DNA from 3 places in the Anaerobutyricum soehngenii genome. Region 3 is predicted to be linked to each of the others. Evidence: predicted binding sites of a transcription regulator. Region 3 holds the regulator's gene; each other region holds the start of a gene.

Region 1 (10,835 bases), on a different contig from region 3:
TTTCGTTTTGGGAAAAATAAGGGGATTGTCCAGAAGACTATGGTTTTTATTTAGAATGAAAATCTCCAAAAGGAATACGCTTTCTGCTAAAATCCATAGATCAAAGTCATAAAATACAATATTTATAAACAGTTTTTCTCTTTTTTCATAGTTTTTTAATAGACAGCAATTTGAATGTCAATCCTTTTGAATTTAATTCTACGGAAATCCATAACTTTTTGGAGAATCCCCTTTTCTTTAGAAATCTCAATGTAATTCAGCAGAAAGATACTCACGTCTGGGGAATTCCCTTATTTTTTGCACAAAATTCTGATTTCATCTGGAGCCAAAGAACAGAAACCCAGAAACTTTATATAGAATAAAATGTGATGTCGGAGCAAGTAAAAATGCCAGTCAGGCATTTTCTACGCCGCGACTATCTTCACATTTTATTCTATATAAAGTTTCTGGGTTTCATTTCTTTAGTCCCTCAAATCAGGATTTTAATTTTCTTTCATTAAGGCGATAATACGTTCTGTTGCGTGTCCATCGCAGCTTCCCATGAATTTTTCTTTGAAATCAATGACTTTTTGCTTATCAAACTGTGTATCAATATTCTTGATGCTGTTTATAAGCTCATCTTCTGTCTGAACAACCGGACCTGGTGTGAATTCGGAATAGTCATAATAAAAGCCACGCCAGTCACAGTAGTTATCATAATCATATGCATAGAAAATCATTGGTTTTTCAAATAAAGAGTATTCAAATACCAGTGAAGAATAATCAGAGATACAAATATCTGCACAACAAAGTAAGTCTTCGATAGAAAGGTACTTGGTAAGGTCTCTCGCAAAGTGCTGTAATTCTTCCGGAATGATCGGTGGATTTTTGACAAATGGATGATGTTTGCAAACGATAACATATTCGTTGCCTAATTCACGACAAAAACGTTCAAAATCAATACGGTCCGGGGAGGAAGCAGTAGCAACATGACCTCGGAAGGTTGGGGCATAAAGAATAACTTTTTTATCTTTAGCTTCTGGCATGATTTCGTATAGTTTTTGCTTGCGGCTTTCTACAAATTCTTTATCATAGAACTGGTCAGTACGGCTGACACCGGTTGCTTTTACTATACCTTTAGGAAGGTGCATTGCCTCTTCGTATGCCCAGATGACTTCAGGGCTGCTGACAGTTACATGAGTAAGGTTACCATAGTTTGGATATTTATCTAATGTAGCAGCAGAAGAGCCGAATTTTAATTCTGCTGTGCTGCGGCCAAACTTTTTAAATGCACCACAGGCATGCCAGAGATTGATTGCTACCGTTTCTTTTCTTAATGGAATAGATGAAAGAATTAAAGAAGCATCATCAACAAAGACATATTTTGCTGTTGCAAGTTCTTTGAGCATTTCATTAACGCGCTGTGTAAACTCGCGTCCGCGGATAAAATTAAACTGTACATAAGAACATTTTAAATCATATTCGCCGGATTCTTCTAAAGCTTTATAAATAAGTTCAAATGAATTGGAAAGTTTTGTAAAACGCATTTCCAAAAACAGGACTTTATTCTCCTGTACAGGTTCAGTACAGTAGGAAGAATATACTTTTGGAAAATATACTTTATAGCGATAGTGTTTGCGGATTCGTCGTAACTTTGAAATGAATTTCTTTTTGAATTTTTTTAATACTGACATAATTTATACATACCCCTTTGTATTATTTATTTATGAGCTTTAAATCAGAGAAATCAGATTGGCAATTAGTGCGGAGATGATTCCGATAGAAGAAATCAGTAGATTCCATCGAAAGAGAATATCAATGCTGTATTGCAGATTCCAGTGAAATAAAACAGAAAGACCTGAAAGAATAAGAAATATAACCTCAAGAAGAATCAGGCCTTTGCAGGCAAGATGCATATCCTGTCTGCTTAATTCCATATTTAAAGAAATTCCCATAATGATATACAGGAATACAAACAGAAAGATTATATCAGAAGCTCGTAATTGTTGCAAGGCTTTCAGGGAAATTGCCCATCCTTTTTGGAAGGAAAAAGGGAGTGTTCTGATATTTTCCGGGAGAAACCGGCTGATAATATAAATAACGGCTGGTCCAAACAACAGTGGACCGATCCCGATAAAAAACTGCCCTAAATCTCCCTGCAGTTTTTGCAAAAAGGAATGATTTTCATGGTGCATTTTTACAAATCCTAAAGTTCCACCTGAATGAATCGCCTTTTTTGTGGTGCGGTACAGGCAAACCTGGTCAATATGGTATCCAAAGAAAAGGCCAAAGAGTAAATGTCCAAGCTCGTGAACAGGAATACCGATCAGATTAAAAAAGTCCATAATAAAATAGCCACACTTTTTGTTGGAAAAGTTTTGAATGGCTGAGTGTCTGCTTTTCCCGATAATAAATCCCAACAGGATTAAAACGAAAAGCAGCTTTAAATTAAGCTGTACGAAACAGGTAATCATATAGAATCTCCATAAAAGTCTTCGTTTATATATACTTACTAAATATAACATTTAATATTGAATTTTTTGTGAAAAACGTATAGTATAAATATAATATAGTATTTTTTTCAAAATTGCTATAATTACTGAGGAAAAAGAGGGAGAGAAGAAATGAATCTTATAATCGGAGTCGTAGTAATTGGAATTATTATTGCTGGGATTGCCTTTTTTATGGCTAGTAAGTCTGATTCAAAGAATACTACGAAAGAAGAGTTACAAAGTACTGCGAAAAGAGAGTCACAAAGCAGGACACAGGAAGAATTGCAAAATACTGCGAAAAGAGAGTCACAAAGCAGGATACAGGGAGAATCGCAAGGTACTACGCAAAAAGAGTCACAAAGAGAATTACAAAGTGCTGCAAAAAAAGAGTTACAGAATATTTCGATAAAAGAAGAGGCATCTGCAGATATGCAGGCAGTGAAACAAAAAGAGCAGTTATATCATTATATGACTCAGGAGCTGCAGAATTTGGTTTGTGTTTATAATAAAGAGGAATGGAGTCAGCTTAAAAAGCTTGGGGAGATATCTCAGGAATTATATAAAGAAAAGAATGATATTATTGAAGGGCTTTCTACCATTACAGGAAGAATGGTAAAAGAATACTTTACCTGTGTAGATTTCCGGGAAGAGGAAGGTAAACTTGTAGGATATGTAAATGATATCGAGAAGTTAAAGCAAGTGTTTTTACAGTTTATGATGCCGTTTTATCCATATTATTACAAAGAGCTAAGTGAAGGGGGACTTCGTTATACTGCGCTTCTCCATCCGAATACGCTACGTCTGTTCCAGCAGCTTACCGGTAAAAAGTTCAGACCAGGATATCGAAATCGCTATTCCACAGGTGTTCGTGCTTTTGAGTGGGATAAAGATCGGTATAAAGTATACGGAAAAGATGGAAGACTTTTATGTGATGCTGTTTTTGATTCGGATGGAATAAAAGAAGGTTACGGACAAAAGAAATATTTGGATAAACAACATCCAGACTGGGATATTGTGGAAGAAGGAACCTGGAAAGAAGGCGTATTCCAGAGTGGAATATTACGTTATAAATATAAAAAATCTGTACAGTAATACCTTTGTTGTGCAGTTTGCTTAGCAGATTGTTTTATGATCCATAGTGGAATTCTATTATGTACAAAGAAAAGTGCATAAATTTTTGTATTTTCTTTCGAAATAGCTTGAAAAGCGGAAACAAAACCGATACAATAAAAAATGTGTGTGCAAGTTCGTGCGATAGTTCATTGCGCGATCTGCAGTCGAAAGATTTTAGTTATTTGGATTTTGTTAGGTATATGACTGAATAACAGGAGGTAAATAAAACATGTTTAAAAAATTATCAGAGCAGTTAAAAGCAAACCCACGTACTATTGTTTTTACAGAAGGAACAGATGCCCGTATTCTTGAAGCAGCAGATAAACTTACAGCAGAGGGAGTTCTTGGTGTTATTCTTCTTGGAAAGGCTGACGAAGTAAAGGCAGCAGCAAAAGAAACCGGATTTAATATTGATAAATGTCAGATCATTGATCCGGAACAGTATGCTGATATTGATGCGATGGTTGATGAGATGGTAACATTAAGAAAAGGCAAGATGACACCGGAACAGGTTCGCGATGCTCTTTCTAAATCAAACTATTTTGGAACAATGTTAGTAAAGATGGGTAAGGCTGATTGTCTGTTAGGAGGAGCAACTTATTCTACAGCAGATACAGTACGTCCTGCATTACAGTTAATTAAAACAAAACCAGGTAACAAGATTGTAAGCTCCTGCTTTATCATGGTAAAAGGTGATAAGAAGTTAGCAATGGGAGATTGTGCAATTAACATTGCTCCAAATGAAGATGAATTAGCAGAGATCGCTATTGAGACTGCAAAGACAGCAAAAATCTTTGGTATTGATCCAAAGGTTGCTATGTTATCTTATTCTACATATGGCTCTGGAAAGGGCGAGATGGTAACATTAATGGCGAATGCTACAAAGAAAGTAAAAGAGATGGCGCCAGACTTAGATATTGACGGTGAGCTTCAGTTTGATGCAGCGGTAGCACCGGAAGTTGCAAAAGTAAAATGTGCAGGTTCTACAGTAGCAGGACAGGCAAATACTTTTATCTTCCCAGAAATCAGTGCAGGTAATATCGGATATAAGATTGCTGCACGTCTTGGTGAATATGAAGCAATCGGACCAGTTCTTCAGGGACTTAATGCACCGATCAATGATTTAAGTCGTGGATGTAATGCACAGGAAGTTTATAAAATGGCACTTGTTACAGCAGCATTAAGCTAAACTTAATATTATTTTCGATAATAACTTCGAATAAAATAAATAGAAACGGGAAATGGATATTATAGTAGTAACTTTACAGAAACAACTATCGCATCTGTTTCCTGTTTTTTGTCTAATTATACAAAGAACTGTTGCTTTTTTATTAGAAAATTGTTATAATTATAACAAGAAAACCGGGGTTACAAAGCGGTTTTTGTAGCAATTTTTTTCTATTATAAGAAAGGATGGTATTTTTTTATGGCAAACATTATTATCAGTCCAGCGAAGTACGTGCAGGGAAAGGGAGAGCTTGCGAATATTGCGCAGTACGCTACAAAGCTTGGAAAGAAGCCTTTTATTTTAATTAGTGAAAGCGGAAAGAAACGTGTTGGTGGAATTATCGAAGATAGTTTCAAAGAGACAGGATGTGAACTTGTTTTTGAAGCATTTCATGGGGAATGTTCTAAAAACGAGATTAACCGCCTGGTTGCTATCGTAAAAGAAAAAGGCTGCGATATGGTTATCGGTGTCGGCGGCGGAAAGATTTTTGATACAGCAAAAGCCGTTGCTTATTATGTGAACAGTCCGGTTATCGTATGTCCTACCATTGCCGCAACAGATGCACCTTGTTCTGCCCTTACTGTAGTTTATACAGATGATGGCGTATTTGAAGAATACTTATGGTTACCGGCAAATCCAAATCTTGTTTTAGTAGATACCGATATTATCGCAAAGGCTCCGGCGAGACTGTTAGTTTCCGGTATGGGTGATGCACTTGCAACATATTTTGAAGCAAAAGCCTGTCAGGCAAGCAATGCAACTAGCTGTGCAGGTGGTCATATTACAATTGCAGCGATTACTTTGGCAAAAGTTTGCTATCAGACATTAATAGAAGAAGGTGTAAAAGCAAAACTTGCAGTAGAAGCTGATGTATGTACTACAGCAGTAGAAAAAGTAATTGAAGCAAACACACTGTTATCTGGTATGGGATTTGAAAGTGGCGGATTAGCTGGCGCACATGCCATCCATAACGGCCTGACATGTATTAAAGAATGTCACCATTTATATCATGGAGAAAAAGTTGCATTTGGTACATTAACACAGCTTGTACTTGAGAATGCCGATGAAGATTTATTAGATGAAGTAATTACTTTCTGCATGGATGTTGGACTTCCTACTACATTTGCAGATCTTGGAATCGAGAATCCAGATAAGGATGCTCTTATGGAAGCAGCAACATTAGCAGCTTCCCCAGATGACACATTAGGTAATGAACCATTTGAAGTTACACCAGAGAAGGTATACGCAGCAATGGTTGCAGCAGATGCCTTAGGAAGATACTACAAAGGTTTTTAATTACTGATTTATAGTTTACGAAAAAAGAAACAATACCATATCCCATCTGCTCTGTAGTCGCTGTGTTTAAGATGCTTATCCGCATCTTAAACACGCTCCGAAGCCGCATCTGGGATATGGTATTGTTTCTTTTTTCTGTCTACTCTAAATCCGTAGTTGGTGAGACGGGGGATTGCCCAGAAGGCTATGGATTCTTGGGAAATTAAAGTTTAAAGGATTGACTCATTTCTTCTGGGTGTTTCCATTTGATATAGAAAGCGTAGAATTTTGGGGAACCCCCTTATTTTTTTACACAAAATCCTGATTTCCTCTGTGGCCAAAGAACAGAAAACCAGAAACTTTATATAAAATAAAATATGATGTCGGAGCAAGTAAAAATGCCAGTCAGGCATTTTCTACGCCGCGACTATCTTCACATTTTATTTTATATAAAGTTTTGGTTTTCGTTTCTTTAGTCCATTAAATCAGGATTAGGAATATTCTAATGTAATCTGGCTGCCTTTTTGTGATAGATCTGATGGAGTGACAAGGAGCTTTACGGGAACTCTTGTCTGAATGGCCTCTACATGACTGATGATGCCAATACTTCTCTTTTTGGATTGAAGCTGTTCTAAACTATTCATAACAGTGTCTAACAGATCGTCATCTAAACTTCCGAATCCCTCATCTAAGAAGAAAAATTCAAGTGGTGCAGCTCCATTAAGCTGGATGGAGGAAGAAAGCGCTAATGCTAATGCGAGGGATGTAATAAACATTTCTCCGCCGGAAAGAGTATCGGAAGGGCGTATGGCACCGCCGTTCTTATTATCCCGTATAATAAATTCAGCGGATTCGTTAATTTCGAGAGTGTAGTTTCCACCAGATATCTTTGAGAGAATGACGGAAGCTTCTCTGGCGATATAGGCAAGCTTTGCCTGGGCCACATATTCAATGAAAGCGTTTCCCTTGAAAAGCTGTTCTAATTCTTTTATCATATCTTTTTTATGTGTTTCTTTTTCCCATTGTTCTTCTAATTTTTGCTTTTCAGTGAGTCTTTCTGTCATCTCCTGAATCTGATGGTCTAAAAGGAGAAGGGAAGAAGTTAGAGTATTAATTTGGTTTCTGGCAGAGTCCCGTTCTTCTTTTTGTCTGCGCCAGTCTTCTTCTTCAATATGACGATTTCCAAGCTTATTTTTTAAATAAAGAATTTGTTCTTCGGTTTTTCTTGCAGAAGTATAGTAGGTGTCAATTTCGTTGTGAAGTTGATTTATTTGTATTTCTTCCATGTAGTAACATTCAGGCTGTTCCTCTTCTTTAAAACCGAGCATATTTTTTTGGTTTTGATAAAGCTGCGTCATTTGCTTTAAATGTGTATGTGAAGAAGCGGCAGTGCTTTCGCAGGAGCCAAGTTCTTCTCGTTTTTGCTGCAGTTCTTTTTGTTTGTTTTGGTAGACTTTTTCTGCTTTGGAAAAACAAGTTTTGATATTTTCCTGTTTTTCTTTGACCTTATTTAATGCCAGAGGAAAATCCATATCGAAAGAGAACTGTTTTGGAATTTTTTCGGTTTGTTCTGCAATTACTTTTTTGCAGTTATCAATGGTTGCAGTGAGGGATGAACTTTCATTTTCTAAAGATATAATCTGGGAAGAAAGACTATCTTTCTCAGAAAGGAGGATTTCTAAAGAAAGGCGTTTTTCTTTTAAAGCTTTTTCTTGTTTTTGATGATGTTCTTCCCTATTTCGAAGGTTTTTAAGAGCAATAGAAAAATTTTCGATGTTATTTTCTTTTCGAAGAGAAAATATTTTTTCTACATAGTTTTGGAGGGTAGCGTGCTGTTCTTTCAGGAGTGTGTTCTGCTCTGTATACTGGTTTTCCTGCTGTTGAAGGTGTCCTTTTGCCTGTAAATATTCAGCATGCTGTCTGGAAATGGCAGAATAATCCGGTACGATAGGGGGATTATTCGGAGTTTTTTTCTGTAGATCAGGGGCAGAAATCATATCAGAGAGATCGTTTTGGGTAGTGATTTCCAGAGCCTCTTTTAGATTTGGGAGTTGTGTATTTAGAGAGGCAAATTCTTTTTCAATCTGCATGATTCTATTCTGCAATTGCTGTATATTTTTTTCTAGATTTTTTTGCGTTTCTTCTAGATCTTTCAACGAAAATGGGGAGGATTCTGTTGGCAGATCATGTTTTTCATAAGGAATACCGCAGACGGGACAGACCACACCTTCTTGTAATTCTTCACGTAAAAGCTGAGCCATATGATTTTGCTGCAATAATTTTTGCTGCTGCTTGTTTTGAGTTTCTTTCTCTCTAAAATCAGTTAATTTTTCAGTAAGATCAGAATGTTGTTTTTCTAAATAAGAAAGTCGGTGGGAAAGTTGTATATAGCTGTATTCTAATTGCCTTTTTTTTAGAGTAAAGGCTTCTTTTTCTGTTATAATCTTTGCTTTTAAGTCAGATAAAACCTCTGAATTTGTTGTATAATTCTGATGCTTTTCCCGATAGTTTTCTTCCATGATATTGCCCTTTTCTAAAAGAGCTTTTTTTTCAGCAGTAACTTTGTCTGCATCTAGTTCCGCTTCTATGTTTTCAATCTGTTTTCGCATGTCTTCTTCTTTTTTTAATTGGCTTTGCTGCTTTTCTTTTAAAGGAGACAATGTTTTTAAAAGTTCCTGGTTTTGTCTTTCGTAATCTTTTTGTGATTTAGACCAGGATTGTATTGTGTTGATAGTGGATAGAGAGTTTTCTAATAATTGCTCTTCTTTTTGAAGGGCAGGGAGAGTTTCTTTTTGTGATAGATGGACTTCATCATATGCTTTTTTTGCTGCTTCAAAAGCAATGTGAAGAGAATCTACTTCTTTTTGAATATGCTGCAATCTTTTTTCTGCTTCTTCACAAATGCTTTTTGTCTGTGAGACCTGATCAGAAAAAGAACGAAGCTGATTGGCTTTTTTTGCAGTATCAAGCTGCTTTTCCTTTTGTTTTATGGAAGAAAGTTTCTTTTCATTTTCTTTTTTTTGTTCTTCTAGGGGAGAGAGTTCCTGCTGTAAGGAGAAAAGTTCATTTGTTTCTTCAAAGTTTTTTTCTAAAACAGTGAGCTGTTCAGAGAGAGTGGCGCACTGTTTGGTATTTTCTTTTTTTTCTTTTTTCAATGAAGAAAGCTTCTGGGAAGAGATATCTTCATATCCCTTTTTTTCTCCGGAAAGAGTACTTAAAAGTAAATCTTGTTTTTGCCTTGCGCGGGCAATTTTACCGGTAAGTTCTATTCCATATTTTTCAAGGTGAAAAATACGCTGAAGCATAATGCGTCGTTCTTTGTTTTTCAGACGGAGAAATTCACTGAACTGTCCTTGCGGAAGAACGACCGTCCTCATAAAGTCTTCGCTTGTAAGTCCAAGAAGACGGATACATTCATTTGTAACTTCTGTAGGTTTGTCAGCTAAAACAGTTTCAGTATCTCCCTCATACAAGATAAGACGTCCGGTTGTATTTCTTACTGTAGAAGCGCTATTTCCTGTGTGATAGCGAAAAGAACGTTCTGCTAAGTATTTGCGTGTCTTGTCTGTTGTGATGGAAAAAAGAAAGGAAACGTTAGCCTTTTTTTCGTTGGTATTGATAAAGTTTTTAGTATCGCGGGGGAGTTTCGCATATAAGGCAAGAGTCATCGCATCTAAAATGCTGGACTTTCCGCTTCCGGTAGGACCAAAAATTCCGAAAAGTCCCTGCGAAGTCAGTGTTTCAAAATCAATGATCTGTTCTTCTCGGTAACTATTAATACCAGTCAGTTTTAATTGAAGTGGTCTCATTTAGTTCTCCTCCATAATCTGCATCAAAAGAGCGAGTGTCTCTTCTCCGATATCAACCTGAAATCTTTTCCGGTAAAAATTTTTAACAAGTTCATCAAATGGCTGTTCTCTAATATCAGAGGCGGAAAAGTCATCAGAGGCATTCTCTGGTAAAACAGGAGTAATCGATAGAATGTCTGTTTTTAATGTCTTCATTTTTTTGATATCTTCTTCGTGAATATAGTGGTCGGTCTTAATCTCAAGGTATACCCAGCAGTCCCGCTCTTTATTTTCTTCGCATTTTTCAATCGCTTCTTCAATGTTTTCACAATGCCATATTTCGATTGGTTTATATACAGGAAGCGGCAGTTCATGAATAACGCAGGGAGAACCGGCACGAAGTTCTACGGAGATAACCTGTTTATGAAAAGAAGTTTCCTTAATATTAAAAGGAAGTGGAGAGCCGCTGTATCTTGCATTTGGACAGCCGGGAACCTTCTGTGGTTTATGGACGTGTCCAAGAGCGATATAGTCTGCTGTCTCAGGAAAGATATCTCCTCCGACCATATAGCTTCCGCCAAGCTGTATACTTCGTTCGGAACCATCTTCAATGCTGTCCATTACAAAGAGATGGCTTGCGATAAGATGTATGGAATCTTTATGAAAATGTTCTTTAAGAGAAGAGAAGAGTGCAGACATTTTTTCTCCATATGAAGAGGCTTTCTGTGTTTCATCGTCTGTTTCATTAAGATATACTTCATTCAATCTTTTTTCACTTGGAAAAGGAACAAGAAGCATATCAACTTCTTCATTATTTATAATTGCGTGAAAATATCCCGGGGCACTTTCTGTAATTTCGTGTTGGCCATATATCCCGGGAGTGATTATGGAATTTGGGGTGCCGGCCATAACAATGCCATGATCTCGTGCGAGTGGTCCAGAGGCAGTCAGGCGGTCAGG
Region 2 (10,835 bases), on a different contig from region 3:
GTTGTCGCACCAACGGATGTACCAAGAATAATAACTACAATATACATAAGAGCGTTAGATGCTGTCTCTGAAAGCTGTTTTACTACACCGGATTCTCTGAAAAGATTACCAAGCATCAGCATACCAACTAATGGTGCTGTTGTAGGAAGGATTAGACATACAACAACTGTTACGACGATCGGGAACATAATCTTCTCTGTCTTTGTGACCGTTCTTAACTGTTCCATCTTGATCTGACGTTCTTTTTCTGTTGTAAGAAGCTTCATGATCGGTGGCTGAATAATCGGAACAAGTGACATATAAGAATATGCCGCTACTGCGATCGGACCCATTAAGTCTGTCTGTCCAAGCTTTCCGGCAAGGAAGATAGAGGTCGGACCATCCGCTCCACCGATAATGGAAATTGCTGCTGCTGCCTTTCCGTTAAATCCCATAAGCATTGCGAGGAAATACGCACTGTAAATACCAAACTGTGCCGCCGCACCAAGCAGAAAACTTGCCGGGTTGGCAATCAGCGGGCCAAAGTCTGTCAGGGCACCAACTCCTAAGAAAATCAATGAAGGGAGAATACTCCATTCATCTAATAAGTAAAAATAATGTAATAATCCGCCTTCTTCCATAATGGACGGATATAAGTTAACTAGCAGCATACCAAAAGAAATCGGCACTAACAAAAGTGGCTCATATCCTTTGGCGATGGCCAGATATAAGAAGACTAAAGCAATCAGTATCATAATGAAGTTACCTGGCTTTAAGAATGCAAATCCGGTCTGTGCTGCGAGATTCGTCATTGTCTCTACAACATAACTCATAAATCTTCCTCCGTTTTATTTTTCAAATATGCTTTAGAGCATGTTTAAAAAATGCTTTCTACAAGATGTACGTTACAAAACACGCTCTAGTTCATTGTAGCCAGTACATCTCCGCCTTCTACCATATCTCCAACTGCTGCTTCCACACTTGCGATAACACCATCCTGTGCTGCACAGATCTCATTCTCCATCTTCATAGCCTCTAATACAAGAACAGCGTCGCCCTTCTTTACAGAAGCACCTGCCTGTGCTTTTACTGCTACGATCTTACCTGGCATTGGTGCTGTGATTTTTACGGCACCGGCACTTCCGGAAGTCTTTGGGGCAGCTTTCTTAGCTGGAGCCGGAGCGGCTGCTGGTGCACTTGCCGGCGCTGCACTTGCTTCTCCTGCACCTAATTCTTCTACTGCTACATCATAAGCAACACCATTAACTGTAATTCTATAATTTTTCATTGTAAATCCTCCTGAATGATTTTATGTACTTTTAAAATCTTTCTATATCTGACTTTTTAAAACTTTTTAAGGCTTTATAAAAAGATTCCAAGAATACATTTTTGCTATCTTCTCTTCACTCTCTTGATTGAACGGACAACCAGCTTATCTGCACTTACCGCTGTACCACTACTTGCTGCCATAATGGCTGCGGTAATCACTGCGACAAGTTCACCGTCATCTACAAGTTCCTCTTCTTCTGCTGCTTCTTCAATAATCGGACGCTTTGGAGCTGGTCTTTCCTCCTGCACAGCCCTTTTCTCTTTCCTGGAAGAACGGTTCTTCAACGCTCTTTCAATGGATGGGATATATACAAAAAGAGAAATCAGTAAAGAAATGAAAATCAGTACTGCAAATACAGTTCCCATACCCATCAAAGTATTTAATAAGGCTTGTTCAAATACGTTCATACTCTCACCTCACTATACTGCCGTATGCTTCTTTGTCACTGGAGTTACTTTCTTTCCGTAAAGCATTTCATAAGCAGCAATCAGACGCTTTCTTGTTGCGTCCGGCTCGATGATGTCATCTATATATCCTCTCTTTGCAGCTGCTAATGCACTGCTCTGTCCCTCTGCATATTCCGCAGTTTTCTCTGCAATCAGTGCCATCTTATCATCATCTGCATCAATTTCCTCTGCATACATGATACGGACTGCCTGTTCTGCATCCATCATTCCTACAGATGCCTGTGGCCATGCCAGAACAAAGTCAGCACCGATAGCTTTGGAATTCATTACTTCCGCAGCAGTTCCATAAGCCGCACCTGCAATGAGATTAACACGAGGTACACTAACCTGTGCAAGTGTTGTCGTAAACTTCGCTAATGCGAGTGCCTGCTTTCTCTCCTCATGTGCGTTGGCACGAAGCCCTGTCACATTCGTCACTGTAAGAAGTGGAATCGCAAATGCATCACAGAACTTAATAAATCTTTCTGCTTTTTCAAGACCATTCCTTGTTAAAACAGCCTCTCCGTCTACCGGCTGGTTTGCAACGGCACCTACCGTCTCGCCGTTCAAACGGATAAATGCGGTTACCATCTCTTTTGCATACATTGCCTTTGTCTCTATATACATACCGCTATCAGAAACAGACTTTAAAATAGCAGCCGCATCATAAGCTGCATCATTCAACTCAGGAATAATTCTGTTTAAATCATCATCGTTATCAAAGTATGCATCTTCCGCTTCATAATCAGAAGGAAGTACATCAACAAGAATTCGAAGCTGTTCAAGAAGATCTTCCTCTGTTTCACAGACAAAATCTACATTGCCAGCCTGCTCAGACTGGAACTGCGCTCCCGCTGTATTCTGACGGGATTCTTCATTCCCTGCTAATGCATTCGGACTGTTGATAAAGAGACTGCCGTTCTCCTTCTCCATCAATGTAAAATCAGACATAGCGGACATTACGGCACTTCCTCCTCCACACATTCCAAATACTGCAGAAATCTGTGGAATCATTCCGGATGCCTGTGCCTGTTTATTAAAAATAGTTCCGAAAGCATGAAGTGCATCTGTCGCTTCCTGTAACCGAAGTCCTGCACAGTCAAGCATTCCAATAATCGGTGCCCCTGTCTTCATCGCCAAATCATAAAGGGAAGAAATCTTCTTCGCATGCATCTCACCGACAGAACCGCCCAGTGCAGAAACATCCTGACTGTAAACATAAACCATACGGTCATTAATTACTCCATAGCCAGTGATAACACCATCACCTTCCACCTTGTTCGCACCGAGATTATAATCGGTATTACGAGCAGAAACATATCCGCCAACTTCCACAAAACTGTGGTCATCAAACAGATAGTCAATACGCTCTCTGGCATTCATCTTTGAATTACCCATATTCTTTCCTCCATAAAAAATACTATATTGTATACGTTGTTACTCTTTCATTCTATGTAATAATAACAAATTATTATCATAATAGCAACTATTTTCTGTTAGTTATTTAACATTTATTTTATTTCACACCATCTACTAAACAAACTAAAGATTATGCCTAGTTGCAATTTTTTTAACAATTCTTTCGATTTTCTTTCCTATTCTTATATTTTTTTCAAACAAACTTTCATTCTCTTCTCTTTAACTGTAAAAAAATCCATAATTACTGTTTTTATCTATTTTTATATTGTTATTTTGTTAACATTAATTAACATCTCATTACCATCCTACCCCGTCCACTTTTTTCGTCATTTTACACAAAATAGTTTCAGTATCAAAACATACTTCCGTCTTTCTATATAATTCCATTTGTAATTCAATCTTTTCAAACAAACGAACATCAAGATTTTATACACCATATTAAATCAAAGATTTAGTATCCAAAATCAATTTTGAACTATTTTTGTCAAACTTTTTTCATAAACCAATAATGCTTCCTTTCGTTTTATGCAACTGTATATGCTACCACGAAGTATTTTTCTAAAAAAAATCAGAAAAAAAATTATAAACCGCAAGAAAAACCTGTGATTTTGCACAATCAGTTCTTTATTTTTTCATCATAAACAGGTATAATATACAAAACAAAGTTTTTCTATTACATGTAAAGGGGGATATTCCATGGAAAACCGTAAAATTGAATTTCGTTCAAAAACCTGTAACCTGCACATCTCTGCCTATCCGGGACATTTTGCAACAAAACACTCCCACGTTAACTACTTCTTAGATATGACAACGTTAAAAATACGTCAGTCTAACGCAGAAGAAGCAGCAAAAGCTTTAGTTCCACTTTACAAACATAACACTGTCGTCGATACGATCGTATGTCTTGACGGAACAGAAGTAATCGGAGCCTTCCTTGCAGAAAAGCTGACAGAGAGTGGATTCTTCTCCTATAACCAGCATAAGTCTATCTATATCGTTACTCCTGAAATTGATACGGATGGACAGATGTTCTTCCGCAAAAATATCCAGCCAATGATCAAAGACAGAAATATTATCATTTTAATGGCCTCCATCACAACCGGTATCACAATCAACCGAAGCTGGGAATGTATTGAATATTATGGCGGTAAACTGCAGGGAATCTCTGCGATTTTCAGTGCCATCTCTGAATACGGCAACCTTCCTGTAAATGCATTGTTTACTACGAATGATATTCCTTCCTATCACACATATAGCAAACATGACTGCCCATATTGCAATAATGGACAAAAAATCGATGCGCTTGTAAACGGACATGGGTATTCCGAATTATTATAACTACTAATTTTGTAGATTTCGTATAGACGAAAAAAGAAATACTGGCATATCCCATCTGCTCTATAGTCGCTGTGTTTAAAATGCTCGTTCGCATCTTAAACACGCTCCGAAGCCGCATCTGGGATATGCCAGTATTTCTTTTTTCTGACTATACTAAATCCACAGTTGGTGAGAATGGGGGATTGCCCAGAAGGCTATGATTTTTAATCAAAGAACTATTCCGCATAAGAAAATAGCAATAGAGGTCAAAGCCTTCCGATTTACTATTTCATTCATTTAGAAGGAGACAGACGAAAATAAAAAGAATAGACCATAGGAAATGTAAAGATATCACTGCGTAGAAAATGCCTGTTCGGCATTTTTACTTGCTCTCACATTACATTTCCTATGGTCTATTCTTTTTATTTTCTGCTTGCTTGCTCCAGAAGGAAGAAATTCAATAGTCTTTGGGAAGGAAAGGGGGGAGCGGTCAGAAGATTGTGACTTATTCTGATTTCATCTCCACTATTCTGAACCTTTTTTCAAGTTTCACTAATGATAAGATGATACCGCATGCTATCACTGTACATGATAAATTTATCATTATAAAAGAAAATAATCTTCTGAACATTCAAGAATGCCCCGGCATTCTTGCTACGAGAGGTGGGAGTCATCTCACATCTGATATACCTTTCGAGCAAGCAGGAGTTTCCTGACTTCTCCCCCTTCCCTCCCCAAAGGCGATTACATTCATCCCTTCTGGAGCCAAAACACAGAAAAAAGGAACCATGCCATATCCCAGATGCGGCTTCGGAGCGGGTTTAAGATGCGGATGAGCATCTTAAACACAGCGACTACAGAGCAGATGGGATATGGCATGGTTCCTTTTTTCGTCTGTTTTCCCCTAATGAATCGTAATCCATTTCAAAATTTTGCTTTGGGCTTCTACGAATTGTTCATATTCTTCCCGGCTGTTTTGCTGATATTCCAGTGTGACATACTTTGGTGCTACGCGCTCTACAAATTCCCGGACACCTTCTCCGATAAAAGGCTGATGCAGATCAATATGACAGGCATGGTCATATGCAAGGCGAAATAGTTCATAAAATGGAATCTTATCAAAGTCTATCGGATGTTCTCTCCATTCTTTTCGCTGTTTTCTTACATAATCCCCTCCAAGTGACAGCTGCAGGTGCATTCCTTTAAACCAGTGGAGCATCTGTGCTTTTTCGTATTTGTCTATCATTTTATTCAGATATGCTACGGCATCTTCCGGAGTCTTTAGCTGTGTTGTTGTATTCATATAATGCCCGGTATCGAGCATGATTCCCTTTTTTTGTGTATGCATTCCTTCTATAAGCCGGCGGGTGAGGCGGACATTTTTCAAGGTAAGACCGCTCCACCAGAGATTCTCTACAAGAAAGTCGAATGGATATTCTTTTTCATCAAGGAGGGGATTGATGACCTCTAAGCTTGCATCAATCACTTCTTTATCTGTATAGCGGTATTTATAAATATAGCTCTCCCGAAGTGTCACTTCTGAAACATGGAAAACTACATACTTTGCTCCAACTTGTTCTGCATAGGCAAGATCGTCCCGCAAACTGTTCAGATAAGATTCCCTGCTCATTCCTCCAAAGTATTCCAGCCACTGCTCTCTTGAATCAAATTCCTGATCTAGGCGTTCATAATTCCCTTTCCACCAGTCCATCCAGAAAATATGAAAATACAGATGTACCCCGTTCACCATATCCGGCAGAATCTTTCCTTCATCTGGCTCGCCTGCCCGAATCACTTCCAGTCCATTTAATCCTCGTGACTCATAAGACTTTCTGATATCTTCACTATCTTTATAACGATTTAGCATCCCTTCATAAATTGAAAAATTCATGGAACGACATTCTGGTATTTTTTGCATAGTTTCCCCCTTCAATCTCGTATACTCTCAGAATCTTTCTAAGAATACATTTTATCTATACTTATCATCTATACTTATTTCAAAAATACCCCTGCATTCTGGCAATCTTTCTGAAATTCAAAAATGCCCCAGCTATTCATCTCATCAGATCATATTTTATTTTTATCCGCTGCAGCTTTTCCAACAATGGCTTTGCTCCAATCCACAGAAAAATAAATGTAGAACTGGCATGAACAAGATCTACCGGAATACCTGAAATATAGATTGCAAGCAGTCCTTCCCATGTAAAATCATACACACTCATAAAGAGAGCCGCTGGATTCATGATTCCTCCATAAATGAACACCGTCACAAGGAATCCATATATACAAAGGCTGAACCGTTTGGTCGGAAGCAGTCCTATCCGATAAAGGATTCCTGACAAAAATCCGATAAAACCCATCGCAAACATCTGCCATGGGGTCCATGGTCCCTGCCCAAATAAGAAGTTGCTGACTACCATCGTCATGGCACCAACTAAGAATCCTGCTTCGCCACCAAATGCGATTGCACTGATGATCACGATTGCTATAATCGGCTTAAAGCTCGGTATCATAAAAAATGCTGCCCGGCCGGCGGTTGCCAGTGCGACCATTGTTGCAAGAACAACTAGCTCTCTCACCTGAGGTTTTCGTCCCTCAAATACCATAAAAAACGGTAATAACGAGTATATAATGATTACCAGGCTAATAAAATAATACTTTCTTGGACCAAAAATCTTTTCAAATATTGTGCCAACGGCGGCAACATCCATAACATAAAATCCGACAGCAATTGTGAGGGGAATCGCTACAAGCAAGAGAAAGAGACTTACTCTGGTACGAACAGAAAGCCTGCGTTTTTCCTGCTTTTTCCAGATTTCGGTATCCATCTCAAACATATCATTATCTAAAATGACATCTCCCGCCCTGCCTTCTCCTGACAAATCTCCTGCTAATTCTTTTAAAGCAGAAACTTTCCTGCTTTTTGGTAAAAAGATACGCTTTATCTTTGCAGGAATCGTATCTTCATTCACAATCGGAGAAGCGTAAAATTCTTTCAGGAACTCCTGACTTGATTTCCAGTCTGCCATTGTTCACACTCCTTTTTTAAGACATTCCACAACGTCCTCCTCGGTAACCGCCATGGGAAAATACCTTCTAGCCATTCGGTTTGCCGCTGTTGTATAAAAATTATTTCCGGCAAAGAATTCTCCCGGAGTTCCACATGCCACAATATTTCCATCAAAAAATAAACCACATCGGTCTGCATAAGAAGCGCAGAACTCAATATCATGAGAAATCATAAAAACAGTTACGCCCTGCTCTTTGAGTAATGCCAGTATTCCGGCAAATTCTTTTTTAAAATAGCTGTCAAGTCCTTTGGTCGGTTCATCCATTAACAAAAGCTTTGGCCGCAATAACAAAATCTTAGCCAGGGCAAGCCTCTGCTGCTCTCCCCCGCTTAAGTCATACGGATGACGATGCAGTAATTCTTCCAAATGTGTTACCTTAATGATTCCTTCCACCGCATCCTTTTTATCCATGGCAAGCTGATATTCTTCATCCTTTTTCTCTTTTACACCGCCTACCATTTCAAACAGTTCTAATTCCACACTTTTCTTTACAAAAAGAGACTGTGGGTTTTGCGGCAGTACTCCAAGGAAATTGCGGAACAGTTCTTTATCGTTGTAACGACGGATATCCTTACCTTCTAAAAGTACTTTTCCACGATATGGCTTTCTCAAACGGCTCAAAAGTGAAAGTGTTGTTGACTTCCCGGTTCCATTTCCTCCAAGCAACGCAAAGAATTCTCCTCTCTTTAAGGAAAAGCTTAGTCCCTTTACGACATCCGGCAGTTCTTTATCATAGCGGAACCACAGATCATCACACGCTAAGATGATATCTTCTTTTTTCTCTTTAAACTTTTCTGTAATCTTAGAAAAAGAAGATTTTCCTTTTTGGGAATCACTCTCTTTTCTATATGAAGAAGATGCATTTGCTGGTGAAATGCCTTTTTTCTTACAAACTATGTCCAGCCACTTTCGCCCGTCACGAACAGTAATCGGGCAGGGCTGCTCTGACTCTACTTTGGCATAAACCTGCATCGGTACCGGCATAGCTAAAAACATCTCATGATTGCGCTTCTTTAATTCTTCTCCGATTTCCGACGGTGTGCCAACACATAAAATCTGCCCTTCATCCATGACCACTACCCTGTCAGCAGAAGGAAATACTTCCTCTAAACGATGTTCCGTAAGAATAATTGTCGTTCCAAGATCACGATTAATCTTCTTTACTGTTTCCAAAAAATCAGAAGCTGCAATCGGATCAAGCTGAGAGGTCGGCTCATCAAGAATCAGCATATCCGGATGCATGGCCATGATAGATGCCAGATTCAAAAGCTGTTTCTGTCCTCCAGAAAGTTCCGATACATTTTTATAAAACCAGTCCTGAATCCCAAAATAACTTGCCATTTCCGCTACCCGGATACGGATATCTGCGTTACTGTATCCAAGGCTTTCCAAACCAAATGCCAGCTCATGCCACACTTTATCTGTCACGATCTGATTATCCGGATTCTGTAATACATAGCCAATCCTCTGACTCTGCTCCCGGTTACTCATCTCCCCGATTGGTACTCCCTGAAAAAAAATCTCTCCTTTTCGCTTTCCATGCGGCGTTAGGGGAGTCTTTAAATGTGTCAGAAGTGTACTCTTTCCACATCCACTCTTTCCGCAAAGAACAAGGAATTCCCCGTCCTCCACATGCAAAGAAACATGATTTAGCGCCCTCTTTTTTTCTTCTGGATAAGCAAAACACAAATCATTGATTTCTAATATACTATTTTTCTTTTCTGACAAACCATTCGCTGTCACCCTGCACCTCCAAACTTGCTTTTTATCTCCTGTATATACGGCTATTCAACTTCCCACAAACGGTACCCAGCCGGTGCTGCACTTTCTACCTGTCCTCTTCTCGCCTTCCACATCCTTCGGTCTAAAATCTCCATCGCTGCTGGCATGATACTAAACAATAAAAAAGCGGCAAAGACAATCAGGCTGCCTGCTGTAAAGGGTACTCCCTTTACAACGATCCGAGGATTATAAGAACAAAATGCATACCCCTTTGAAAAGCCCCACATCGCTGCTCCGAATGTAATGATCATAAAAATAAGGCACAAAAAATCCCTTTTATCGAAATGATATAAGGAAAAGGCGGTTCTGCCCTTCTCTCCATATCCCCGGCACTTCATTGAATCCGATGTTTCAATCGCATTCTCCAAAGACCAGGTAACCAGAATCGAAAAAATCGTAATCCCATGCTTTGCTCTCTTAATAAGGCTCCCATTCTCTACACTTCGTCCGACACACTTTTGCCCATCAGAAATAACAGATGCTTCTTTGATAAACTTCGGTACAAAGCGAAGGCACATGGAAAGTACTAAAGAAAGCGCCGGGATGATCCTTCCAAAAAGATAAATAAACTTATCTGATGTCATAACAACTGTGTAGCAGGAAAACCATACAAGAGTACATACCAGCATCACTGCCATCACAAGACCGTACACACAACTTTCTAATGTAAACGGATTTCCATTATGAAGATATCCTATAATCGTTACTCCATAATGATTAAACATCGGATTGATCAGGGCAACAATAATCATCATCGGTAATGAGAAGAGCAGATTAAACTTTACCGTCTTTTTCCATCCTTTTAAAACAACGGAATACGCAACGGCGCATATAAATGAAATTGCCAGAATCACAGGGTGAACGACAAACATCGTCACCCCGATCGTCCCACAAAAATACAGCATATTTAAAACAGGATGATATGTAGAAAATGTATCTTTCATCTAAATCAAATCTCCATTACATCAAATTTCTATTATATTAAATCTTTATTATATCAAATCTTTATTTCATACATCCTTAATACATCGAATTATCTCCAACATCTTTACCAAGATTACATGTATAAACCCAGTTGATCACATCGCCGTCCTGTACCGTATACTTACTGCATCCGTAGTTAGGAAACCAGCCATTCACGTTATACATCCATCCGGAAAGCTGTCCGCAGTCGAATTCATACAGATTATTAATTCCTTCCACATAAGCTGAATTATAAGCCGGTGTAAAAGAAGACTCCATCTGGATTCCTGCATCCTTACATACACGCTGTAATACGTCATGTACAGACTCTCCTTCCGTAAATTCTACCTCGGAAGCCGCCAGAATCCATCCATCAGAAGGAACAAATTCTTCCTTGCCACTTTTTAAATCACTCATGTTATTAAGAATCGTCGCGCAGCTGATTGAAATCGTACACGTATGGGAAGAACCTGAAACTTCTTCATCGTTTGCAACATCCTGCTTACCTGAAGAACCAGAGGAAGAAGC
Region 3 (10,835 bases):
TTCTTATTGTGGAAGTAAAGATGAGAAGAAATAAAGAATGTGGTACTCCAGCAGAAGCAGTTAATTTAAAAAAACAAAAAAGAATCTGTTATACATTAAATTATTATCGTATGAAAAAACAGCTTATGGACACAACTGCTGTTCGATTTGATGTTATAGAAGTAGATAAAGATTTACAATGTCACTGGATAAAGAATGCATTTGAGTTTCAGGAATAAGTGTTGGATTGAATTAGAAACAGTGGAGAAAGCTATGAAGTTTGTATATGCTAATGAGAATCATTCGACAATGATAAATGAGAAAAATGGTGTAGTATTCCTTACATTTCCAAAGCTTGTGAAGGCTGGAGTATGTCATGGGTTTTCTACTCGAATCGGCGGTGTAAGTGAAGGATATCTTTCTTCAATGAATCTGTCATTTACTCGTGGAGACGATCCACAAAAAGTACAGGAAAATTTTCAAAGAATCGGAGAAGCAATTGGTTTTAATGCAGCAGATCTGGTGTTGTCTTCTCAGATTCATGAGACCAGAATTCGTAAAGTTACAGCAAAGGATAAGGGCGATGGCATTGTAAGAGAAACAGTGCCGGGAATTGATGCACTTATTACAGATGAGAAAGGGATTCCCCTCTATACTTCTTATGCCGATTGTGTTCCTCTTCTTTTTTATGATCCAGAACATCATGTGGCTGGAATGGCTCATTCTGGCTGGCGTGGTACTGTAAAAAAGATTGGAGCAAAGTTTGTAGTATATATGCAAAATGAATACGGAAGTAAGCCAGAGAATATTATTGCGGCAATTGGTCCGTCTATTTGTCGAAACTGCTATGAAGTTGGTGAAGAAGTTGCAGATGCATTTAAGAAAGTGTTTTTGCCGGAGGAAATACCGTTGATCATGGATGATAAAGGTAATGGAAAGTATCAGTTGGATTTATGGAAGGTAAATGAACTCATACTTACACAGGCGGGAATCCGTAAGGAGAATCTGGATATCACAGACATTTGTACCTGTTGTAATAGCGACAAGTTATTTTCACATAGAGCAAGTCATGGGAAAAGAGGAAATATGGGCTGTTTTATGTGTCTATAACTTTTTAAAATCTCGCAGCAAGAATGCCGAGGCATTCTTGAATTATGTGATTTATGTCAGGAATCTTTGAATAAATGGAGAAGAAGAATGAAAAAACATTTGCATATTATTGCCTCGGTTGAATCGGGAAGTATTGCTGAAGAACTTGGTTTAGAGCCGGGGGATGCCATAGAGGAAATCAACGGAAATGAAATAGAAGATATATTTGATTATCAATATTATGTGGAAGAAGAGTATTTAGATGTGCTGGTTCTCACAAAAGACGGGGAAGAGTGTGTATTGGAGATTGAGAAAGATGAGGACGAAGACTTAGGAATTACTTTTGAATCTTCTCTCATGGATGAATACCACTCCTGCTGTAATAAATGTATGTTCTGCTTTATTGACCAGATGCCTCCGGGAATGAGAGAAACACTTTACTTTAAAGATGATGATTCACGTTTGTCTTTTTTACAGGGGAATTATATTACATTAACCAATATGCGTGATAAAGACATCGAAAGAGTGATTCGGTATCATTTATCACCAATTAATATCTCTGTTCATGCAACGAATCCAGAGCTTCGATGTAAGATGCTTCACAATCGTTTTGCAGGAGATATTTTAGAAAAAATAGGACGACTTTATAAAGCAGGCATTCGCATGAACAGTCAGGTCGTACTGTGTAAAGGACTGAATGACGGAGAAGAACTTGATCGGACGATATCTGATCTTGGAAAGTTTCTTCCGTACATGGAAAGTTTATCTGTCGTTCCGGTTGGTCTTACAAAGTACAGAGAAGGGCTTGCTCCGCTTGAACTTTTTGAAAAAGAAGATGCAGGTAAAGTACTGAAGCAGATTCATAAATGGCAGGATTATTTTCGTGAAAATTATGGAACAACCTTTGTTCATGCAAGCGATGAATGGTTTATTCTCGCAGAACAGGAATTCCCAGATGAGGCGTATTATGAAGGCTATGGACAGCTTGAAAATGGTGTCGGTATGATGCGGCTTTTGCTAGAGGAAGTAAAAGAACGCCTTGAAGAACTTACCGGTGATAATCGGGAAAAACATGTGGCAATCGCGACAGCGAAACTTGCTTATCCAACGATTAAAAAGCTTGCAGCGGATGTGGAAAAGAAATTCCCTGGTATTAAGATAGCTGTGTACTGCATTATTAATAAATTTTTTGGTGAACATATTACAGTTTCGGGTCTTTTGACCGGACAGGATATTATTGCACAGTTAAAAGGAAAGATGCTTGGAGAGGAACTACTCCTTCCATGCAATGTGTTAAAAGCAGATGAGGATATTTTCCTTGATGACATTTCATTAAAGGAACTTTCCGATTCTTTACAAGTTCCCGTAAATATTATACAATCAGAGGGAAGAGACTTTGTTGATAAAATTATTACGATAGAGAATGGAGGAAATTATGAGTAAACCGGTTGTTGCGGTGGTAGGCCGCCCGAATGTAGGGAAATCTACGCTGTTTAATGCGTTAGCAGGAAGCAGGATTTCAATAGTAGAAGACACACCAGGAGTAACAAGGGACCGTATCTATGCGGAGGTCAGCTGGTTAGACTATCAGTTTACCCTGATTGATACCGGAGGAATTGAACCTGAGTCTGATGATATTATCATTTCACGAATGAGGGAACAGGCAGAGACAGCAATTATGACAGCAGATGTTATTTTGTTCCTTGTAGATGTACGTCAGGGACTTGTAGATGCAGATTTTAAAGTGGCAGATATGTTACGCCGTTCGCATCGTCCGGTTCTTCTTGTCGTAAACAAAGTAGATAACTTTGAAAAATATATGCCGGATGTCTATGAATTTTATAATCTTGGTCTTGGTGATCCGATTCCTGTTTCTGCACAGGGCAAACTTGGAATAGGTGATATGTTAGATCATGTAATTGAACAGTTTGAAACACCGGCACGAGAAGAGGAAGAGGAAGATGAACGTCCGAAGATTGCGGTAATCGGTAAACCGAATGCAGGTAAGTCTTCGATTATCAATAAGCTTCTTGGAGAAGAACGAGTGATTGTATCTCCGGTTGCAGGAACGACAAGAGATGCGATTGATACAACGGTAAAGCGTAATGGTCAGGAATATATCTTTATTGATACAGCGGGGCTTCGTAGAAAGAGTAAGATTAAAGAAGAATTAGAGCGTTACAGTATTATTCGTACCGTTACAGCCGTAGAGCGTTGTGATGTTGCCGTTTTGATTATTGATGCAACGGAAGGAATTACGGAGCAGGATGCAAAGATTGCAGGAATTGCCCACGAACGTGGTAAAGGTATGATTATTGCAGTGAACAAGTGGGATCTTGTGGAAAAAGATAATACCACGATGAAGAAGTTCACAGAAAAGATTCGCGAAAAGCTTTCCTATATGCCATATGCGGAACTGATTTTCCTTTCTGCAAAGACAGGACAGAGACTTCCAAAGCTTTTTGATATGATTGATGCCGTAATTGAAAACTGTGCCCTTCGTGTACAGACAGGTGTCTTAAATGAAATTCTTACCGAAGCAATGGCTATGAAGCAGCCACCATCAGATAAAGGTAAGCGTTTACGAATTTACTATATTACTCAGGTTTCTGTAAAGCCGCCGACATTTGTTATGTTCATTAACGAGAAGAAACTGACACATTTTTCATATACCAGATATATTGAGAATCAGATCCGTACGACATTTGGTTTTCGTGGTACTCCGATCCATTTCATCTATCGTGAGAGAAAGGAGAAGTAAATGACTGCTGTATATTATGTGCTTGTAATTGTGGTAGGCTATTTTTGCGGCTGCATTGAAAGTGGTTACCTTGTAGGAAAGTTATGCGGAATGGATATTCGTGACTATGGAAGCGGGAATTCTGGTACAACGAATGTACTTCGTGTACTTGGTAAAACTCGTGCATTACTTACTTTCCTTGGAGATGCATTAAAAAGCTTTGTTCCGGTACTTATTGTAAAGTTTGTATTATGTCCGGCTGTACCAGATTTGAATGCAGAACTGATTCAGCTTGTTACAGGGTTTGCGGCAGTAATGGGACATGATTATCCTGTTTTCTTAAAGTTTAAAGGAGGAAAAGGAATTGCGACAACAGCCGCCGCAATGATGGCTTTTGACTGGAGAATCGGTTTATGCTGTTTTATTATCTTTGTGACAGTCACAGCTGTAACAAGATATGTTTCCTTAGCTTCGATCCTATTATCAGCAGGTATCGTAGTAGAAATTCTTATTTTTCATCCAGGAAGATGGGATTTATTTGCGATGTGTGTCCTTTATGCATTTTTTGCAATTTATCGCCATAGAGCAAATATTGGCAGACTTTTATCTGGAACGGAAAGTAAGATCGGACAGAAAGTAAATGTTAATAAATAATAATTTCCGGTTTTAGATTGGAAAGAATAAAAACGATATATCTCATCTGAAGTTTTGAGATGCGTTCAAGATGCAAGAACATTTTTTACGCAGCATTTACAGAACAGGTGGGATATATCGTTTTTTGTTTTTCTTTTATTTGAAACGTAGACAGGAACTCTTAGATATGACGCTGTGCAATGATAAAGTAAATGAAGGAAAATGAAATGTATTATGCGAAAGAAGATATAAAAAATACTATCTCTTGACAAATTTAACTTTAATGATAGAATAATAACGGGAATAAAATGAAGTTTTTAAAAATGATTTATGCAATTCAGGTTGCTCGACTTGAAAGTCAGGATACTTTTGGAAACTATGCTATACTATATGGGTTTTTATAGATTGTGAATTGCCGTCATATTAATAAAAGAAATGGAGATAGAACTATGGAAATGGATAACCGCTCAGTTCGGCTGAACAAAAAATCAAATTTATTGAAATTAGATGAATATATGTACCCGCTGGTTGATACGGATAAGCCTAATGTATTCCGTAATCTGTTCCCGTATGAGGAAGTGCCGAAAATAGCCTTTAATGACCGAATCGTACCTCATGAAATGCCGGAAGATATCTGGATTACGGATACAACTTTCCGCGATGGACAGCAGTCAAGAACGCCGTATTCAACAGATCAGATCGTGCATATATATGATGCATTCCACCGCTTAGGAGGACCGAAAGGAATTATTCGTCAGTGCGAATTTTTCTTATATAGTAAAAAAGATAGAGATGCGGTATATAAATGTATGGAAAAGGGTTATAAATTTCCTGAAATTACAAGCTGGATTCGTGCAAGTAAGAAAGACTTTGAATTAGTAAAAGAAATTGGTTTAAAAGAAACCGGAATTCTTGTAAGCTGTTCTGATTACCATATTTTCTATAAAATGAAAATGACAAGAAAACAGGCGATGGAACATTATTTAGGCGTTGTAAGAGAATGTCTTGAAACCGGAATCAGTCCAAGATGCCACCTGGAAGATATTACCCGTTCTGATATTTATGGATTTGTTATTCCATTTTGTCTGGAGCTTATGAAATTAAAAGATGAGTATGGTATTCCTGTAAAAATTCGTGCCTGCGATACGATGGGATATGGAGTAAACTTCCCAGGAGCTGTGATTCCACGTTCTGTGCCGGGAATTATTTATGGATTAAAAGAACATGCCGGAGTACCATCAGAATTACTAGAATGGCATGGTCATAATGATTTCTATAAAGCAGTGAATAATTCTACAACAGCATGGCTTTATGGAGCATCTGCTGTAAACAGTGCATTATTTGGAATCGGTGAACGTACAGGAAACACCCCGCTTGAGGCAATGGTATTTGAATATGCCCAGCTTCGTGGAACATTAGACGGAATGGATACTACAGTTATTACAGAACTGGCAGAGTATTATGAGAAAGAGATTGGATATCACATTCCGGAAAGAACACCGTTTGTAGGAAAGAACTTTAATGTGACAAGAGCCGGAATCCATGCAGATGGTCTTCTTAAAAATGAAGAAATCTATAACATATTTGATACAGATAAATTGTTAAACCGTCCGGTGCTTGTAGCGGTATCAAATACAAGCGGACTTGCTGGAATTGCCCATTGGATAAATACTTACTATCGCTTAAAGGGAGATAAGGCAGTAGACAAGAAGAGTCCACTGGTAGCCGAGGTAAAGAAGTGGGTTGATCAGGAATATGAAACAGGTCGAGTAACTGCAATTACAGATGGCGAATTAGAAAAAGTAATTAAAGAAAGCAGCAAAAAATTAAATGTTAACCTAATCCCATAAATCAGTTAAAAACAGAACTTAATACGAAGGATTTAAAGTAGACAGAAAAAATAAAAAAACGATATATTCCAGATGCAATTACAGGGCGGAGGAATATATCGTTTTTCTGTCTATATCGAATCTACAAATTAAAAATTATTCTGATAATTCTTCCCATTTGTCATAGAGTTCTAGTAAGGTAGATTCATTTTCTTCAAATTTAGTATTGAGTTCCATAAGTTTTGATACATTGGTAGCATTTTCAGGTAATGCCATTTCATTTTTTAACTGATCATTTTCTGCTTCTAAGCGACTGATTTCTTTTTCTGTCTTCTTTAAATCGTTGGCACGCTTACGCTGTTTTGCGGCCTCTTCACGCGAACGTTTCCAGTCCTCCTTGGCTTTTTCTGGAGAAGGGGCAGGAGATTTATCAGCGGAGGCAGCAAGTGTGATGTTATCGCTGTCAGCAGATACGTTTCCAGCTTCTTTTTGTTCTAAGTAATAGTTGTAGTTGCCTTTATAGTTTACGATGCCTTCTGGGGATAAGTCCAGGATTCTTGTGGCTGTTTGATTAATGAAGTAACGGTCATGGGAAACGTAAAATACAGTTCCCTCATAGTTGTTAATCGCTTCTTCTAAAATTTCTCTGGACTGGATGTCTAAATGGTTGGTCGGCTCATCAAGAATGATGAAGTTCGCATTGGAAAGCATGAGTTTAGCGAGAGAAACTCGTCCTTTTTCGCCACCACTCAAAGTGCCGATGACCTGAAATACATCTTCGCCGGTAAAAAGAAAGGCAGCAAGAACATTTCGGATGCGGGTATTAGTCAGCTTTGGATAGGCATCAGAAATTTCATCAAAAATTGTTTTGGAATCGTCTAATACATGTTGTTCCTGATCATAATAACCGATAGAGACCTTAGAGCCATAGCGGATTTTTCCAGAGTCAGCACGAAGCTGGCGGTTAATGATTTTTAAAAGAGTGGTTTTTCCGGTACCGTTGGCACCGAGGAGTCCAACAACTTCCCCACGTTTAATCTGAACATTTAAATTACGGAATAAAGCCTTATCACCAAAAGATTTGGAAAGTCCCTCAATAGTAAGAACATCGTTTCCACTAAGTACTTCCGGTTCTAAAGTGATACGCATCTTACTATTTAAAGTCACAGGTTTATCGACAAGTTCAATTTTACTAAGCATTTTCTCCCGGCTTTCCGCACGTTTGATGGACTTTTCACGATTGAAAGAGCGAAGCTTTGTGATTACCTCCTCCTGATGGTGGATTTCCTGTTGCTGATTCATGTAAAGTTTCATCTGGGCATCACGCTGTGCTTTTTTCTTTTCGGCGTAAGCACTGTAGTTGCCGTTAAATACCTGACTGTTTCCACGCTCGATCTCGATTACTTTATCAACAACTTTATCAAGAAAATAGCGGTCATGGGAAACAATAAGCACCGCACCCCGGTAGTTAGAAAGGAAAGTTTCTAACCAGCGAATGGATTCCATATCAAGGTGGTTAGTCGGCTCATCAAGTAAAATGAGATCTGGGTGCATCAGAAGAATACGGCTGAGTGCTACGCGGGTTTTCTGCCCTCCAGAAAGAGTATGGATTGGTGTGTCAAACTGGCTTTCATCAAAGCCGAGGCCTTTTAATACACCGGTAATTTCGCTTTTCCAGGCATAACCGTTTGCCTTCTCAAAGTGGTCAGTAAGACGGGAATAACTTTCCATTGCTCTTTCTAATGCTTCACCGGACAAAGTACTGATATCTTTTTCTAATTGACGTATTTTCTTTTCCATTTCGATGATATCTTTTTTTGCATCAAGCATTTCTTCATAAATGCTGCGATGAGAACTTACGTCGATGACCTGGGATAAGTAGCCATAAGTAGAGCCTTTCTGAAAGATAACCTCCCCATGATCTGCCTCATATTCTCCAGTGATAATTTTGAAAAGAGTTGTTTTACCGGCACCGTTGATACCGATTACAGCAGCCTTTTCCCCTTCATTAATTAAAAAATTAACATTATTTAATACGGATTTTCCTCCGAATGCTTTTTCGATTTTCTGACAGGCTAAAATCATAATAACCTCCAAATTGATTATATTATTATATAGAAGAAATATTTCTGATGTATTTTATCATGAAAGAAATAATAAGTAAATAAGTGTTGGAATTTTTAACAATCCTATTTGACATTAAAACTATTTTTGTATATAATTGATTAAGTAAAACTTGAGAATGGGAATTTTTTATCAAAGGGAGGATCTTATGCCAGACAATAAAGCAGTTGTAAAAACAGGGAATGAAAAGTCAATTTCTCCGGCAGTGATAAAAAGATTACCCCGGTACTATCGGTATCTTGGAGATTTACTGAAGAAGGATGTTGTTCGTATTTCTTCGAAGGAACTGAGTCAGAGAATGAACGTCACTGCTTCTCAGATTCGTCAGGATTTAAATAATTTTGGTGGGTTTGGTCAGCAGGGGTATGGTTATAATGTAGAGTATCTTTATAATGAGATGGGTAAGATTCTGGGTCTGGATAGAACAAATAACATCGTTATCGTAGGTGCGGGTAATCTTGGTCAGGCGTTGGCGAATAACCAGGATTTTGACAGTAATGGATTTAAAATTATCGGACTTTTCGATGTGAATCCAAGATTAATTGGTATGACAGTGCGGGGTGTGGAAGTATATGATATCGACATGCTGGAAACATTTTTAAAAGAGCATGAGGTAATGATTGCTGCATTAACGTTACCGAAGTCAAAAGCAGTAAAGGTTGCAGAAAAGTTAGTTGATTTAGGAATTAAGGCATTATGGAACTTTGCACCAGTAGATTTACATTTTTCAGAAGATATTCTGGTTGAGAATGTACATCTTGCAGAGAGTATTATGACATTGTCTTATAGAATTCACAGTCAGAATCAATAGAATAATTATTACAAAGTATATATTGTAAAAGAAAGTAAAGAGATGAAAAGCTGTGTGATAGAAAGCATTGTTTTTCATCTCTTTTTGCTGACTGCTCAATCGCAAATTACGTATGTATGCTCGGAATCTTCTTACAACAGTAAGTACAGCAACGACTCTGGGGTACATTTTTTAAGAAACAGGAGGTTTAAAGATGCGTTACGTTGCTTCGAGAGAAGAAATGCAGCAGATTGATGCGTATAGTATAAATACGATGGGGATTCCTGGTATTGTTTTAATGGAAAAGGCGGCGCTTGCTTTAGAAGAAGTCTTTTTAGAGAGAGTATCAACAAAGAGTCATGTACTTATTGTTACGGAAAAGGGCAATAACGGTGGAGATGGTCTGGCACTTGGGCGTCTTTTATTAGAAGATGGATACAATGTTGATTTTTATGAAATCGGAGCGATTCCACATGATTCAGATTCTCATCAGATTCAGAAGAAAGTTTTAGAGCAGATGGAAGCGCAGTTTTTGATGGAGTTTCCAGAAGAAGAATATGATGTGATCGTCGATGCTGTTTTCGGTGTCGGATTAAAAAGAGAAGTAGCTGGACAGCACAGAGAAGTGATCGAGAGAATGAATCAGAAGAAAGCGTTAAAAGTAGCGGTTGATGTGCCATCGGGTGTAGATGCTTCAACAGGACAGATTCTTGGTATAGCTTTTTGCGCGGATTTGACGGTTACGTTTGGACTACTAAAAGCTGGGCTGCTCCTGTATCCGGGAGCGGATATCAGTGGAGAAGTTATTGTAAAGGAAATTGGATTCCCAAACAAAGCGGTAGAAAAAATTGCTCCGAAGATGATTTCTTTTGTAAAAGAGGATCTTGCTCTGCTGCCAGAACGAAAAGCCTGGACGAATAAGGGAAATTATGGGAAGGTATTATTGATTGCTGGGGCGAAAAACATGGCTGGAGCAGCAGTTTTAAGCGGAACGGCAGCTTATAAAAGCGGAAGTGGGCTGGTACGGATTTTTTCCTGTGAAGAAAACCGGGTAATTTTACAAGAAAAGCTTCCGGAAGCGATTCTTACAACATATGATTCAGAAGAAAAGGCGGGAGAGATTTTGCCGGAAGCGATTTCCTGGGCATCAGTTATCGGTATTGGTCCAGGAATTGGACAGAGTATATTTGCCAGAAGATTATTAAAGCAGGTTCTTGCATTGGGAAAAGTCCCGCTTGTGATTGATGCGGATGGATTAAATAATCTGGCTGTTTTATTGAAAAATGATAGAGAGATAAAACAATTATTCTATGAATATAAGAGTGGAATCATATTAACGCCACATCTAAAAGAGATGTCCAGGCTGATAGAAGAAGAAATAACGGAGATTCAGAGTAATCTGCCAAAAGCAGCGATGAAGATAGCAGATCAAGATCATATAATCGTCCTAAAAGATGCAAGGACAATTGTATCTGATGGAAATGCTCCTTCATATATTAATATGAGTGGAAATAATGGGATGGCAACAGGCGGAAGCGGTGATGTTTTAACCGGAATAATTTGTGGTTTTCTGGCAGGTGGGCTTAGTTTGTTAACTGCAGCACGATTAGGAGTGTATTGTCATGGACTTGCGGGAGATGCCGCCTCAAAA

The links. Region 3 encodes Rex, which represses fermentation and respiration genes when NADH is low (regulators of the CRP and FNR family bind a similar motif). Its sites were predicted from a motif close to ATTGTTAANTANTTAACAAT; they were not measured.
Region 1: a site for Rex is predicted at 4,923-4,942, ahead of FYJ25_RS08740 (glycerol dehydrogenase). Genes of this name have one in related genera too.
Region 2: a site for Rex is predicted at 3,248-3,267, ahead of FYJ25_RS03605 (acyl-CoA carboxylase subunit beta). Genes of this name have one in related genera too.

Annotation. Positions count from the first base shown of each region.
Region 1 is NZ_VULP01000016.1:52,022-62,856, reverse strand. It holds gene FYJ25_RS08760 (CDP-glycerol glycerophosphotransferase family protein) at 483-1,673, opposite strand; gene FYJ25_RS08755 (hypothetical protein) at 1,713-2,453, opposite strand; gene FYJ25_RS08750 (hypothetical protein) at 2,604-3,563, shown strand; gene pta (phosphate acetyltransferase) at 3,814-4,773, shown strand; gene FYJ25_RS08740 (glycerol dehydrogenase) at 5,011-6,108, shown strand; gene FYJ25_RS08735 (AAA family ATPase) at 6,579-9,896, opposite strand; gene FYJ25_RS08730 (metallophosphoesterase family protein) at 9,897-10,835, opposite strand, start outside.
Region 2 is NZ_VULP01000004.1:102,128-112,962, reverse strand. It holds gene FYJ25_RS03620 (sodium ion-translocating decarboxylase subunit beta) at 1-812, opposite strand, end outside; gene FYJ25_RS03615 (biotin/lipoyl-containing protein) at 899-1,267, opposite strand; gene FYJ25_RS03610 (OadG family protein) at 1,372-1,716, opposite strand; gene FYJ25_RS03605 (acyl-CoA carboxylase subunit beta) at 1,729-3,153, opposite strand; gene FYJ25_RS03600 (orotate phosphoribosyltransferase) at 3,871-4,512, shown strand; gene FYJ25_RS03595 (TIM barrel protein) at 5,396-6,409, opposite strand; gene FYJ25_RS03590 (ECF transporter S component) at 6,546-7,520, opposite strand; gene FYJ25_RS03585 (ABC transporter ATP-binding protein) at 7,524-9,305, opposite strand; gene FYJ25_RS03580 (energy-coupling factor transporter transmembrane component T) at 9,347-10,288, opposite strand; gene FYJ25_RS14580 (DUF4430 domain-containing protein) at 10,365-10,835, opposite strand, start outside.
Region 3 is NZ_VULP01000002.1:8,242-19,076, forward strand. It holds gene FYJ25_RS01515 (YraN family protein) at 1-218, shown strand, start outside; gene pgeF (peptidoglycan editing factor PgeF) at 253-1,089, shown strand; gene FYJ25_RS01525 (DUF512 domain-containing protein) at 1,177-2,511, shown strand; gene der (ribosome biogenesis GTPase Der) at 2,504-3,829, shown strand; gene plsY (glycerol-3-phosphate 1-O-acyltransferase PlsY) at 3,830-4,462, shown strand; gene FYJ25_RS01540 (hydroxymethylglutaryl-CoA lyase-like TIM-barrel protein) at 4,897-6,291, shown strand; gene FYJ25_RS01545 (ABC-F family ATP-binding cassette domain-containing protein) at 6,427-8,355, opposite strand; gene FYJ25_RS01550 (redox-sensing transcriptional repressor Rex) at 8,543-9,205, shown strand; gene FYJ25_RS01555 (NAD(P)H-hydrate dehydratase) at 9,399-10,835, shown strand, end outside.